One region of the Chromobacterium vaccinii genome, then DNA from elsewhere that is predicted to be linked to it. Evidence: riboswitches for the same ligand, from Rfam matches in the RefSeq annotation. Region 1 holds a riboswitch; the other holds the start of a gene.

Region 1 (7,406 bases):
TTTGCACCTGGTCGATTTCGGCGCGAATGGAAGCCATCGCCGCGATGAAGCGGTCCAGCTCGGCCTTGGGCTCGGATTCGGTCGGCTCTATCATCAGCGTGCCCGGCACCGGGAAACTCATGGTCGGCGCGTGGAAACCGTAGTCCATCAGGCGCTTGGCCACGTCCACCTCGGTCACCCCGGAAGCGGCCTTCAGCGGGCGCAGGTCGATGATGCACTCATGGGCGACGCGGCCGTTGGCGCCGGTGTACAGCACCGGGAAGTGCTCGGCCAGGCGGGTGGCCAGGTAGTTGGCCGACAGCAGCGCGTTTTCCGTCGCCTGTTTCATGCCCTCGGCGCCCATCATCGCGATGTACATATAGGAGATGGGCAGAATCGAGGCCGAGCCGAACGGCGCGGCCGACACCGCGGTCTGTCCTTCCACCGCGCCCGGCACCGGCGCCACCACGTGGTTGGCGATGAACGGCGCCAGGTGGGCCTTGAGGCCGATCGGGCCCATGCCCGGCCCGCCGCCGCCGTGCGGGATGCAGAAGGTCTTGTGCAAATTCATGTGCGACACGTCGGCGCCGATGTCGGCCGGGCGGGTCAGCCCCACCTGGGCGTTCAGGTTGGCGCCGTCCATGTAGACCTGGCCGCCGTGGGCGTGGACGATCTCGCAGATCTGTTTGATGCCCTGCTCGAACACGCCGTGGGTGGACGGATAGGTGATCATCAGCGCGGCCAGATTGGCGGCGTGCTGCTCGGCCTTGGCCTTCAGATCGGCCACGTCGACGTTGCCGGCATCGTCGCACTTCACCACCACCACCTGCATATTCATCATCTGCGCGGTGGCCGGGTTGGTGCCGTGCGCCGATTGCGGAATCAGGCAGATGTCGCGGTGGCCCTCGCCGCGCGACTCATGGTAGCGGCTGATGGCCAACAGGCCGGCGTATTCGCCCTGGGCGCCGGAGTTGGGCTGCATCGAGATCGCGTCGAAGCCGGTGATCGCCTTCAACTGCGTCTGCAGGCCTTCGATCAGCTGCAGATAGCCCACCGTCTGCTCGCGCGGCGCGAACGGGTGCATATTGGCGAATTCCGGCCAGGTGATCGGGATCATCTCGCTGGTGGCGTTCAGCTTCATGGTGCAGCTGCCCAGCGAGATCATCGAGTGGTTCATCGCCAGGTCGCGGTTTTCCAGCTTTTTCATATAGCGCAGCATCTCGTGCTCGCTATGGTGGGTGTTGAACACCGGGTGGGTCAGGATGGCCGACTCGCGCTTGAGCGCGGCCGGGATCGCGTCCTGGACGACAGCGTCCAAGGCGGCGAGGTCAGCCGGCTTGCCGGTGAACAGCTCGATCAGCTTGGCCAGGTCCGCCTCGGTGGCAGCTTCGTGGAAGGCCACGCCCAGCACGGTCTTGCCCACGCGGCGCAGGTTGTAGCCGGCGGCCAGCGCGGCGGCGTAGATGGCGTCGGCCTTGGACGCGTCCACCTGCACGGTGTCGAAGAAGCGGTCGAACGCCAGCTTGCCGCCGGCCTCTTTCACCGCGTGGGCGAAGATGGCGGCCAGGCGGTGGATGCGGGCGGCGATGCGCTGCACGCCTTCCGCGCCGTGGTAAACGGCGTACAGGCCGGCGATATTGGCCAGCAGCACCTGGCTGGTGCAGATGTTGGAGTTGGCCTTCTCGCGGCGGATGTGCTGCTCGCGGGTCTGCAGCGCCATGCGCAGCGCGGTCTTGCCCTTGGCGTCGATGGACACGCCGATGATGCGGCCCGGCGCCGAGCGCTTCATCTCATCCTTGAACGCGAAGTAAGCCGCGTGCGGGCCGCCGAAGCCCATCGGCACGCCGAAGCGCTGGGTGTTGCCCAGGGCGATGTCGGCCCCCATCTCTGCCGGCGACTTCAGCGCCACCAGCGCCATCACGTCGGCGGCGACGGCTACCACGCCGCCCTTGGCCTTGATGGCCGCGATGTGCGGGGTCAGGTCGATCAGATCGCCGGCTTCGCCCGGATACTGGAACAGCGCGCCGAAGTAATCGCCGTTGCCGGCCTCTTCCGGATGGCCTTGCACCAGCTCGAAACCGAAGTACTTGGCGCGGGTCTTCATCACGTCCAGCGTCTGCGGCAGCACGCGGCTGTCGACGAAGAAGCTGGCGGACTTGGACTTGGACACGCGCTTGGCCATCGCCATCGCCTCGGCGGCGGCGGTGGCCTCGTCCAGCAGCGAAGCGTTGGCCATTTCCAGGCCGGTCAGGTCTATCACCATCTGCTGGAAGTTCAGCAGCGCCTCCAGCCGGCCCTGGGCGATCTCGGCCTGGTACGGGGTATATGCGGTGTACCAGCCGGGGTTTTCCAGCACATTGCGCAGGATGACGGTGGGCGTCAGCACCGGGTAGTAGCCCAGGCCGATGAAGGACTTGTTGACCACGTTCTTGGACGCTACCGCCTTCAGCGCGGCCAGCGCCTCGGCTTCCGGCTGCGGCGAGGGCAGATCCAGGCGGCGGTTCAGGCGGATGTCGGCAGGCAGGGTCTGGTCGACCAGCGCGTCGATGGACGGCACGCCGACAGCGGCCAGCATCTCGGCGCGCTCGGCGTCGGACGGGCCAATGTGGCGGGCGATGAATTCGTGGCGATTGAAGAGTTCGGAGAGCGGCATGCTTGGGACTTCCTTCGTTGCGGCGGCCTGCGCGAGGCCGCGCCGGGAAAAACAACGCCCCGGCGTCTTGCGACGGCGGGGCGGTCAGGCTATCAGGCGCCGATTTCCTTGGCGTAGGCGGCGGCGTCCATCAGGCCGTCCAGATCCGCGGCGTTGGCCGGCTTGATCTTGAAGAACCAGCCGTCGCCGTACGGGTCGGAGTTGGCCAGTTCCGGCTCGCCTTCCAGCTCCTCGTTGACGGCGAGCACTTCGCCGGCGATCGGACAGTAGACGTCGGAAGCGGCCTTCACCGACTCCACCACGCCGGCCTGCTCATCCTTGGCCAGATTCGCGCCGGCTTTCGGCAGCTCGACGAAGACGATGTCGCCCAGCAATTCCTGCGCGTGCGCGGTGATGCCCACGGTGACGTAACCGTCGGCTTCCAGGCGCAGCCACTCGTGGCTGTCGACGTATTTCAGTTCGGCGGGAATGTTGCTCATCTTGAAGTTCTCCAGCTTAAGATCAGATCAATGGTGACGGCAGTCGCCTTGAGGCGCTGCCCGATTATTCGAAAACTTTCTTGCCGTTGCGCACGAAGGGCATCTTCACCACGCGCACATCGGTCAGCGTGCCGCGCAGGTCCACCTGGGCGCCGGCGCCGGTGGCGGCCGGCACGCGGGCGATGGCGATCGAGTGCTTGAGCGTCGGCGAGAAGGTGCCGCTGGTGATCACGCCTTCGCCCACGCCGTCCACCACCACCTTCAGTCCCTCGCGCAACACGCCGCGGCCTTCCAGCACCAGGCCCACCTGCTTCATCTTCACGCCGGCGGCTTTTTGCGCTTCCAGCGCCTCGCGGCCGTTGAACTTGCGCTCGGCCGGCTCCCAGGCGATGGTCCAGCCCATGCCGGCTTCCAGCGGCGACACGGTCTCATCCATATCGTGGCCGTACAGATTCATGCCGGCCTCCAGGCGCAGCGTGTCGCGCGCGCCCAGGCCGATCGGCGACACGCCGGCGGCTTGCAGTTGATTGAAGAAAGCGATGGCCTGGTCGGCCGGAACCATGATTTCCAGGCCGTCTTCGCCGGTGTAGCCGGTGCGGGCGTAGAACCATTCGTCCTGCGGCAGGCCCTGGAACACTTTCAGCGCGCGGATGGCGTCGGCCAGTTCCGGCTTCACAGCGCAGACTTTGTCTATGGCCTGGGGGCCCTGCACCGCCAGCATCGCCAGATCGCGGCGCACCTTGAGCGCCACGTCGAAGCCGGCCTTCTGGCTTTCCATCCAGGCCAGGTCTTTCTCGGTGGTGCCGGCGTTGACCACCATGCGGTAGCCGTAAGCAGTGAGATAGACGATCAGGTCGTCGACGACGGTGCCTTCCGGGGTCAGCATGCCGGAATACAGGGCCTTGCCCTCGAAGCCGAGCTTGGAGACGTCGTTGGCGATCAGTTTTTGCAGCCAGGCTTTGGCGTCGGAGCCGGTGATGTCGACCACCGTCATGTGGGAGACGTCGAACATGCCGGCGTCCGTGCGGACGATTTCGTGCTCTTTCAGCTGGGAACCGTAATGGATGGGCATTTCCCAACCGGCGAAATCGACCATCTTGGCGCCGGCGGCGAGGTGGGCTTGATACAGCGGAGTACGTTTCGGGGCCGTCATGGCGCGGTTCCTTCGAGCAAAGTGTGGATATCCTCTATCAACCACACCCCTCTGTCCCTGCACCTGAGATTTTCCGGCCGGATAAGCCGTTAGCCCCTTCGGTGGACGCCGCGCGGGCGCCGCTCTCCAGATTGCGCGAACCGGCTGCCGCCGGCCCGATGATACAGTCCTTTTGCCTGAGCGATTGCGGGTGCGCTTGCGCCTTCGGCGGCGGCCGAAAAGCCGCTCTCTCCTGTATGACCCGGCGATTATGGTGTCAATATCCGGGGCTTGGCAAGCCAATATTATTTCTATATCAAACAGTCTGAATAAATGTTTTTCAAGGAAAAAAACCGCTCATTTTCATACATCAAAATGGTTCGAAAACGAAAAAGCGCAGGCTGTCGCGCTGCGCTTTTTCACTGATCGGCACGCCGGTCAATCTGCGGCAAACCGCTCCTTCAACTGCCAGACATAGATGGGCAGGCCCATCAGCAACAGCAGCATGCCCCACATCACAATGTCGGCGCCGGAGCCGTACAGCGCCCACAGCGAGTAGACGAAGCCGATGCCGGCGAAGAAGCCGGGGGCGACGTAATCCTTGGGCGCGAACTCCTTGCCGCGCATCAGCATGATGGCGATCAGCGCCATCGAACAGAACGCATACGGCAGCAGCGTGGTGGCGGTGGCCAGCAGGATGATGAATTCGAAGATCTTCACCCCGCTGTCGCCGCCGGCGTACTTCATCGCCATCAGGATGGTGACCAGCGCGCTGGACAGCACCAGGCCGAAGATGGGCACGCCTGCCGCGTTGCGCTGGTCGAAGCGGCGGGGAAACAGGCCATCCTTGGCCGCGGCCGCCGGCACGTGCGCCTGCATCAGGCTCCAGCCGTTGAGCGCGCCGAAGCAGGACACCACTGCGCCGAAGCCCACCAGCCAGTAGCCCCAGTCGCCCCACATCAGCTTGGCCGCGTCGGCGAACGGCGCCTGCGAGGCGGCCAGCACATCGGCCGGCATCAGGCCCATCAGCGACACCGTGGACAGGATGTAGAGCACGGTGGCCAGCAGGGTGCCGATCACGGTGGCGCGCGGAATGGTCTTCTCCGGCTCCACCACGTCGCCGGCCGGCACCGACGCCGACTCCAGGCCGAGGAAGGCCCACAATGTCAGCGCCATGGTGGCGGACAACGAGGACAGCAAGGGCTTGTTGTGCGGGTTGAATGCGAGATTATCCGGCTGGAAATGGAAGAAACCGATGAAGGTAACCGCAGCCAGCGGCAGCAGCTTCAGCAGCGTGGTCACCACCGCCACAACGCCGGAGCTGCGCGCGCCGCGGCTGTTGATCCAGGTGACGATCCAGATCAGGCCGATGGCGACCGCGCCGGCCAGCGGCTCGTTGTGCCCCAATGCTGGGAAAAACACCTGCATATAGCTGGTGGCCGCCACCGCCAGCGCGGCGTTGCCGGCCCATAGCGCGATCCAGTAGCCCCAGGCGATCCAGAAGCCGGCGAAATCGCCGAAGCCCGCGTGGATGTAGGCGTACGGCCCGCCTTCGCGCGGCAGGATGGCGGACAGGCGGGCGAACACCAGCGCCAGGCAGATGGCGCCGCAGGAGGTCAGCAGCCAGCCCAACATCGACACGCCGCCGAACGGCGCCAACGAGGCCGGCAGCAGGAAAACGCCGGAGCCTATCATATTGCCCACCACCAGGGCGGTGCACATCCAGACTCCGAGCGAGCCCTTCTTTTGAGTGGAACTGTTTTCGTTCAAACCTGACTCTCCGTGGGAACGAAAGCATCGCGCGCCGGGGTAGTCACACCCGGCGTCAGACATGCGGAAAAGGTCAAAACCGCATCGGCAGGCCTATGGCCATGGCTTCAAGATAGCCGAAGCTGGAACGCTCGGCTGCGCCGCAGCCGGGTGCGGCCTGCCGCCGCGCCAAAAAAAGGGCGCATTAAAACACAGTTTTGACGTAAAAACATGTCGCATTGACGATTTTTTCAACAAAAACCGTTAGCAGACAGATGCTTATGCCATTCAAATGAAAAGTCGTCAGAAATGAGGGAGTTGCAAGGGACCGGCCGGCACGCGGCTCAATGACCAATTCGCCACCGCCCAGCGCCACAGCTCGTCCAGGCTCTCGCAACCCGCCGGCGGGCAATGGCCCAGCAGCTCAAGCGCCGCGCTCAGCTGCCGCGCGGCGTCGCGGGCCGATATCGCCGGCGCCAGCGTCTGCTTGGACAATTTCTCGCCGGCTGCGTTGGTCAGCACCGGCAGGTGGCAATAACCGGGCGCGGGCCGGCCAAGCGCGTCGTAAACCGCCAGCTGGCGCGGTGTGGACACCAGCAGATCGGCGCCGCGGACGATGTCGGTGACGCCCTGATCGGCATCGTCCACCACCACCGCGAGCTGATAAGCCCAGAAGCCGTCGGCGCGCAGCAGCACGAAGTCGCCGATGTCGCGCGCCAAGTCCTGCCGGTACCCGCCCTGCAGCCTGTCCTCCACCCCCCGCTCCCCCTCGGCTACGGCCAAGCGCCAGGCCCGGCCCGCGCGGCCATCGGGACAGCCCTGCCGGCAGGTGCCCGGATAAACGTAGCCATCCAAGCCGCGCCGGGCGTGCGCGGCGATCTCCTTGCGGGTGCAGCAGCAGGCGTAGGCATGGCCGGAGGCGGCCAACTGCTCCAGCGCGGCCCGGTACAAATCATGACGGCGGCTCTGGTAGACCACCTCCCTGTCCCATTCAAAGCCGAAAGCTTCCAGCGTGCGCAGGATGTCGTCGGCCGCGCCCGGCACCTCGCGCGGCGGATCCAGGTCCTCCATGCGCAGCAGCCACTGGCCGCCGCGGCTGCGCGCTTCCAGGTAGCTGCCGACGGCGGTGCTGAGCGAGCCCGCGTGCAGCAGGCCTGTTGGACTGGGGGCGAAACGGCCCCGATAGATTACATTGGACATCATGAGGGATTTGCCGGAGCGTCAGAAAGGAAATTTATCGCTAAAATAACGATTATCCCGAATCACGATCCAGTCTTAAACTGAGGGTACGCGAATGACGTACGTTGTAACCGATGCCTGTATCAAATGCAAATACACCGACTGCGTGGAAGTCTGCCCGGTCGACTGCTTCCGCGAAGGTCCCAACTTCCTGGCGATAGACCCGGACGAATGC
Region 2 (7,406 bases), 1.7 Mb from region 1:
ACAAGGGGGCGATCGGCCTGTTGACGGTCAGCGGCCCCGAGCGGCCCGACATCTATTCCAAGGGCGTGATCAGCGCGCTGGGCGCGGCGTCGCCGGTTTTGGCGAAACCTTCCCCGGGCGAAGACGCGCCGGTCAACGCCGAGCCGCCGCAAACGCACGAGGCCGCGCCGGCCGACCATGGCCGGGCGGTGTTCAGCAAGAACTGCGTGGCCTGCCACCAGGCCAATGCCCAGGGGCTGGATGGCGTGTTCCCGCCGCTGGCCAATTCCGATCTGATCCAGAAGCGTCCGCTGGAGGCGGCCAGAATCATCCTGGGCGGCCGCGCGGGGCCGATCACCGTCAACGGCGTCAATTACAACGGCGTGATGCCCGCGCTGGACTTGTCGGACCAGGAGGTGGCCGACGTGCTCAACTATGTCAGCGCGCAATTCAACCATGGCAAGCCCGTGGTCACGGTGGACGAGGTGAAGACGCTGCGGGCACAGCGGCAATGAGCGCGCGCCTGGCGCTCGCGCTGGCGTGTTGCGGGCTCTTGGCGTGCCAGACGGCGCCGGCAGCCGACTATGCGGCGGTATCCGGCGGGGCTTTTCGCAGCGCCTTGTCTCCGGATGGCGCGACCGTAGCGGTCAAGCCATACCGGCTGAGGGCGAGGCCCGTCACCAACGGCGAGTTCCTGCGCTTTGCGCAGGTGCATCCTGAGTGGCGGCGCGGGGTGGTTCCCGCCCTGTATGCCGGGGCGGGATATCTCGCCGACTGGCGCGCCGCGGACGATTTTGGCGATCTGCCGGCGGATGCGCCGGTCACTCGTGTCAGCTGGCATGCGGCGCGCGCCTATTGCCGCAGCGAAGGCGCGCGGCTGCCGACGTGGCACGAGTGGGAGATGGCGGCGGCGGCCGATGCCGGGCGCCGCGACGCCCGGGATGATCCGCAGTGGCGGGCGCGCATTCTGCAATGGTACGCGCAGCCGACTGGACGGCTGCTGGCGCCGGTGGGGCGGGAGCCCAATGTCTGGGGCGTCAGCGACTTGCATGGCTCCATCTACGAGTGGGTGGAGGATTTCAACGGCCTGTTCGTCACCAGCGACAGCCGCTCCCAGGGGGAGCAGCGCACACTGGCCACCTGCGGCGCGGCGGCCTTGTCGCTGGGCGACCGGGAAAACTACGCGATCCTGATGCGCATCGCGATGCTGGCGGCGCTGAACGCCGCCGACACCGTGGGCACGGTGGGCTTTCGCTGCGCCAGGGATGAACCGGAGGAAAAGTCATGAGGGGATGGAAAAGCGGCCTGGCCGCATGTTTGCTGGCGCTGGCGTCGAGCGGGGCCTGGGCGGGGAATGATCTGCCGGGCGACTCGCTGTACCGGCTGGACGCGCCGCTGACCACGCAGCGCGGCGATGCGCTGCAGTTCTCGGATCTGTCCGGCAAGCCGGCGCTGATCACCATGTTCTACGGCGATTGCAAACTGGCTTGTCCGATCGTGATGGGGGGCGTGAAATCCATCATCGCCGCGCTGCCGGCCCGGGAGCGGGATCGGGCGACGGTGCTGATGGTGAGCCTGAATCCGGGGGGCGACACGCCGGCAAGCCTGGCGCACCTCGCCGGCGAGCATGGGATCCCGGCGCGGAACTGGCTATTGGCGGTGGGTAAGTCCGACGAAGACACCCGCGGCGTGGCGGCCGCGCTGGGCATACGCTATCGGCGGCTGGATAGCGGCGAGATCAACCACTCCACCCGCATCGTGGTGACGGACCGGCAGGGCCGGATCGCCGCTTCCACCGAGGATATCGGCCCCAAGCCTGATTCGGCGGTGGTCAAGGCCTTGCGCGCGCTGCTCAAGTAAGAGAGGCGATCACTTTTCCAGTTGCCAGAACAGCGGCTGGACAAAAGGGGACCACAGCGCGGTGCGCACGCCGGCCTCGGCCAGCGCGTCGCGCGTCCATTGGTTGCAGGTGACGATGGGGTTGTAGCGGCCATGGGCGGCGTAGAAGGCGTCGTTGTCGCCGTAATGGTGTCCGGTTTCCTGCAAGGTCCGGCCGTGGGCGTCGAGCGGCGCGCTTTGGCGGATGAAGTCCGCCAGCCGGCGGTATTGTTCCGGGCTGATCAGGATGCGCCGGGTGTCCTTCCCCTCCTTGGGCTGGGGCAGGTATTCCACGTGCAGCACGCTTTGGTCGAACGCCAGCGCGGCCAATGCCTTGCCGGCGCTAAGGTCTTCCCAGTTTTGTATGGTCAGGAAGAATACCTTGCTGCCCCAGCCGATGGAGATGTAGGGCGAGCGCGCGTACAGGTCTGGGCGGCGGATGTGTTCCGGAGGAAAGGCGGCGGTCCAGTCCTGCGCATCGGTCTTGACCGGCATGATCACGCTGGTGTGCACGCCGTTGCTGTCCAGGTAGATGGGTATGCCGTTCGCGGGCGGAGCCCAGCCGCGGTTGCTGGGCAGCAGTCCCAGCGCCAGCGCGGCGAGCAGATAGCAGATCAAGAGCGCGGGGATGGCCAGCGGCAGGCGCAGGATAAGGCGGCGAAAGGCGGGACCGGAAATGTGCATGGTGATGTCGGCTGGTCAGCGGCGGGATATCAGGGGCCTATTATTTACATTGGGTGGCTGGCGTGTGTCAAATATCCATTGTCATTTGCGCGCGGGGCGCAGGGCACGCCGGGTCTGGAGCTTGCGGCGGCGCGGCGCGGGTGCCCGGAATGCGAAACACCCCGCCAGGGCGGGGTGTTTGTCTTGGGGATCAGTGGTGGTCGTGCCTGTAGGCGAACACCGGCAGCTGCCATTCGCGCCACAGCGCGACCAGGCGCAGCGCCAGGCCGAAGGCGAAGCTGGCGATCACGTTCCAGTCGTGGGGCATGGCCAGATGGTTGAGGCCCAGGTACAGGATGGCCACCAGTAGCGACACGCTGGCGTACAGCTCGCGGCGGAACACGATGGGCACGCGGTTGCATAGCACGTCGCGCAGGATGCCGCCGGCGATGCCGGTGATCATCCCTGCCATCACGATGATGACCGGGTGGTAGCCCATGCCCAGCGCCACGTCGCAGCCTATGATGGTGAACGCCACCAGGCCCAGCGCGTCCAGGATCAGGAACAGGCGGTTCAGATGGCGCATGTAGCGGGCGACCAGGACCGCGGCCAGGCCGCCGGCCACCACCAGCAGCACGTATTCCGGATGCTGGGTCCAGCCTATCGGATAGCGGCCCAGCACGATGTCGCGCACGGTGCCGCCGCCCAGCGCGGTGAGGAAGGCGATGACGGCTACGCCGAAAATGTCCATGTGGCGGCGGCCGGCCGCCAGCGCGCCGGTCATCGCTTCCGCGGTGATGGCGATCAGGTAGATCAGGGTCAGCATGATGAAATCTTATGGGGGTGGAACGATGGAACGCCAGCCGGAGCGATGGCGCGCGGATGGCGGAAAACGGAAATGAGGCGCGAAAGGCTCGCGCCGAGGCATGGATGAGCGGACAAGGCAAACTCCTGGACGGTTTCCGGGTTGGGTAACAGCCTCTCCCCTTGTCCTTTTACCTGAGAGTTGCGCGGCCTTTGGCCGCTTGCCCCTTCGGTGGGCCGCGCGCGGCGGCCTCTCTCCAATCGGCTTGAATCTATACTGCGCTGCGGTACGTTTGCCTGAGCGATTATGGGAGCTTGCGTCTTCGGCGGGGGCATTGCCCCTCTCTCCCGCAGAACCGGAATATTAGCTTTCGCTATTGCAATAGTCAATGCGGGAACCGAGTCGCCCCGGTTCCCGCGCATGGCTTACGCCTTGCCTCGCTTGCCGGGCGCGGAAGCGGCCGGAGACGCGCCTGGCGCCTGGCCGTTGGCCTTGCCAGTAGGCTTTCCCGCAGCGCTTGTCCGCGCGGCAGGCTTGGCTATCGGCTTGCTTTGGTCCGGCGTTGGCTTCGGCGCCGCGGGCTTGGCGGTTTTTCCAAGCGTTTTGGCTGCCGGCGAGGGCTTCGCTGTGGCCGGTTTGCTTGCTGCCGGTTTGACGGTTTTCGCCGATGGCTTGGCAACTGGCACGGGTTTCGCCGGGGCGGGTTTGCTTGTCGCTGCCTTCGCAGAAACGGCTGTGCCGGCGACGGGTTTGGCCGCGGAGGGATAAACGGCGGGGGCGGTCTCGGCAAGGACCGGCGAATCGGCCGCAGTCTCCGCTTCAGTCCTCTTTGAGGAAGAGGCGGCGCGGAGCGCGGCGGCGGCGTCGAGTTCCAGCGTCTTGGCCGCCAGGTCCAGCCGCTCCTGGTGCTCGGCCGGGATGGGACCGTTCAGCGCCAGCAGATCGCGGGCCAACAGCCAGGCTTGATGGCGGCGGCGGGCATCCGGCAGCAGCAGGGGCAGGCCGCGCAGCGCGCGCGGCGCGTCCAGCCGCACCAGCGCCACCTGGTGGCGGACGATGTCCTTCAATTGCATCAGCGTCAGCGGGTATTCGTGGCGCACGTCGCGCATCACCCGGCGGATGGCGTTGAAGGGCCGTTCGTCCACCACGCCTATGCCGATGCTGACGTAGAGCAGCAGCCGCACGAAGCCGTCTGCCAGCGTGCCTTGCTCGAAGCTGGGGTCCAGCGCTTCGCGCTTCAGGCGGGCCAGTTCGCGGCTTTCCCAGGTCAGCGCCTGGCTGCGCGGCTCGCCGGCCGGCGCGACGCCGACCAGGGTGGCCAGCTGCGGCGATTCGTAGATCGCGCGGAACAGCTGCTCCTGCGCGGCGTCGCGCAGATCGCGGTAATGGTCGAGCGACTGGACGATGAAGCCGGACACCTGTTCCTGCCACAGCCACAGCGGATTGTCGGCCGCTAACGGCCGGCGCTGCGCGCGCACCTTGTCGGCCAGGTCCGGCAGCCACCACAGCCACGGGTTTTTCGGCGAGACCAGCGTCCGTTCCAGCCGGGCCGGGTGCAGCTCGCGCAGCAGGCGGGCGCCAGCCTCGTTGCTGGCGGCGCGCAGCGTAGGCGAGACGTAGCGGTCGTACAGGCCCTGGTTGATCTCGGATACCCGCTTCACCACTTCGAAAGCGCGCTCGTCGTCGCGGCCGTCGTCCAGCGCCAGGATGTCGGATACGTCGCGGGCCTCGAAACGGATGATGTAGCGGCCCTCGATGTACTCCTGGCCCGGCGCGTCCGGCGCGATGTCCTCGATGACGGCCTCGTACAGCCCGGGGGCCAGCACGTCGATCAGGTCCAGCGCGCTGGCGAATTCGCTGTGTTCCTTGTTGGCGACGCCGGCGGACACGAAGATGCCGAGGTGGCCCACCTTGTTGTGCAGGCAGTAGACGATGGTCTGTTCGTTGTTGCGGATGTCCTCGGCGTTGTCGTAGAGATCGGCGATCCAGTTCAGCGCCTGTTGCGGCGGGGTGATGTTGTCGCCCCAGGACGAGAACACCATGATGGGCGAGCGGATGTTGCGCATGTCCACCCGGGCCTTGCCGTCATGGCTGGTGATCTTGCCGTGGACCAGCTCGTTGCCGACGAACAGCTTCTGGGTGATCCACTCCATTTCCGCCTTGTTCAGCAGGTAATGGCCGCCCCACCAGCGCTCGAAGTCCAGATAGCGCTGCGGCTCGGTGTCGATCTTGGCGTACAGGTTGTAGGACTTTTTCCACAGGGTGTTGGCCGGATCCAGCTTCTCGAAGTTCTCGACCAGGTGGGCGCCGTCGAAATGGCCATTGCCCAGATCGCCGGCCAGCGACGCGGTCCAGGTGCCGCCGTTCAGGCCGCCGGCATAGCGCATCGGATTCTTGCCGCGCACGCCGGCCCAGTACGACAGCGGCGAGCCGGCCAGCAGGATGGGGCCGACCAGCTCCGGCGCCACCGACGCCAGCATCGCCAACGCCCAGCCGCCCTGGCAGTTGCCGATCACGAAGGGCTTGCCGTCGCTGTCCGGGTGCAGCTCGTTGACGCGCTTGAGGAAGTGTCCTTCGGCCTTGGCCACGCTTTCTATGGTCTGGCCCGGCACCGGCTGGGGGAAGAACATCACGAAATAGCAGGGATGGCCCTGTTGCAGCGCGATGCCGATCTCGCTGTCCATCTTGAAGCCGCCGATGCCCGGCCCATGGCCGGCGCGGGGGTCGATGACGACGAAGGGGCGTTTGGCGGGATCGGTGGGCGGGCAGTTAGACGGCGGCTGGATCGCCGCCAGCGCGTAGTTGGCCGGATCGGGCAGCTCGCGGGCGTCCATGATGATGCGGTAGTCGAAAACCAGCACCGGCGGTTTGCCGCTTTCGCAGTGCTCCAGGTAGGCTTCGCCGCGGCGGTACAGCGTGTCCCAATACAGGATTCCGCGCTGGCAGGCGTCCAGCCAGTAATCAAACAACGGTTGAGGGAACGGGAACTTCCCGCCTTGAACTGCAGCAGTTGACCACATTGCAACCCCTTGTTCTTGAACGGTAGGAAAAGACGCGACGGCTCATCGCGAGCCATGGCCGTCACTGTACTCGTTATCTGCTGCGATGCAATAAATGCGAATGGTCTGGCGCCGATATGTGGCGCGCAGCCATCAATTTGTTGCAGCGCAAACAGAGGTTCGAGTCGCGGCGGCCGCTTCCAGTTCCTTTTCCAGTTCCTTGACCATCACCACGCTGGCGTAGGCTTTGTCCGGCCATTGCAGCGGCGCCTCGACGCGGTAGCCGCGCTTGCCGTAGCGTTCCACCAGATGGGAGGCGGGCTGGGCGGTGTCCAGGCGGATGCGAAGATAGCACTGGCTGCGGGCCCAGGCCTCTGCGGCATCCATCAGCTGCGAACCTAGACCGCAGCCTTGCCAGGCGGGATCGACGCCGAACTGCATCAGCACCGCTCCGTCCGGCTGGCGGAATTGCGGGCAGGGCGAGGCCGGTTGCGGATGATGCACCGTGATGGTGCCGGCCAGCTCATTCCCGCGCCATGCCAGCAGGCAGTGGCCGCTGGCGATGCGACGGCGGGTCACGGCCACGCTTTGGTCCACCGCGGTGTAGTGCAGGCCCATCGCGGCCAGTTGGGCGTAGGCGCGGTGCAGCAGCTCGGTCAGTTGTTCCAGGGAGTCGGTTTCGGCCAGCGGGCGCAGCGTGAACATGTCTTCAACTATCGGGTGCGGGAAACCGGGGGTGAAGCAATTGTCATGCCGGGCGGATGTCCGCGCGCTGCCAGTCGCCGGCCATTTCCTCGCTGATCAGCTGTTCCGAGACGAAGTCGATGAAGGCGCGCACCGCAGGCGACAGTCCGCGGCGGGTGGGGAAGGCGGCGTGCAGGATGCCCCAGGGAAAGTCGTACTGCGGCAGGATGTGCCGCAGCCGTCCGTCCGCCAGCGCCTGGTGGCAAACGTTGGCGGGCAGCGCGGCGACGCCGATGCCGGCGATGGCGGCTTCCAGCAGCACGATCATGTCGTCGGTCATCAGTCTGGGCGCGTCCAGGTGGATGGTGTAGCTCTGGCCGACATTGTCCAGCAGCACC

The links. A riboswitch is a leader RNA that binds a small molecule or an ion and turns the genes downstream of it on or off. The one in region 1 is predicted to bind glycine.
Region 2: another riboswitch for glycine. It lies ahead of BKX93_RS00285 (trimeric intracellular cation channel family protein); the one in region 1 lies ahead of gcvT (glycine cleavage system aminomethyltransferase GcvT).

What each region holds. Positions count from the first base shown of each region.
Region 1 is NZ_CP017707.1:1,715,230-1,722,635, forward strand. Features, by position in the region: gene gcvP (aminomethyl-transferring glycine dehydrogenase) at 1-2,632, opposite strand, end outside; gene gcvH (glycine cleavage system protein GcvH) at 2,725-3,111, opposite strand; gene gcvT (glycine cleavage system aminomethyltransferase GcvT) at 3,176-4,264, opposite strand; glycine riboswitch at 4,306-4,404, opposite strand; glycine riboswitch at 4,419-4,509, opposite strand; gene BKX93_RS07905 (amino acid permease) at 4,682-5,965, opposite strand; gene gluQRS (tRNA glutamyl-Q(34) synthetase GluQRS) at 6,296-7,180, opposite strand; gene fdxA (ferredoxin FdxA) at 7,287-7,406, shown strand, end outside.
Region 2 is NZ_CP017707.1:63,098-70,503, forward strand. Features, by position in the region: gene nirK (copper-containing nitrite reductase) at 1-494, shown strand, start outside; gene BKX93_RS00270 (formylglycine-generating enzyme family protein) at 491-1,267, shown strand; gene BKX93_RS00275 (SCO family protein) at 1,264-1,839, shown strand; gene BKX93_RS00280 (TIGR02117 family protein) at 1,849-2,541, opposite strand; gene BKX93_RS00285 (trimeric intracellular cation channel family protein) at 2,732-3,346, opposite strand; glycine riboswitch at 3,498-3,595, opposite strand; glycine riboswitch at 3,600-3,685, opposite strand; gene BKX93_RS00290 (DUF3141 domain-containing protein) at 3,751-6,294, opposite strand; gene BKX93_RS00295 (GNAT family N-acetyltransferase) at 6,478-7,029, opposite strand; gene BKX93_RS00300 (LysR substrate-binding domain-containing protein) at 7,073-7,406, opposite strand, start outside.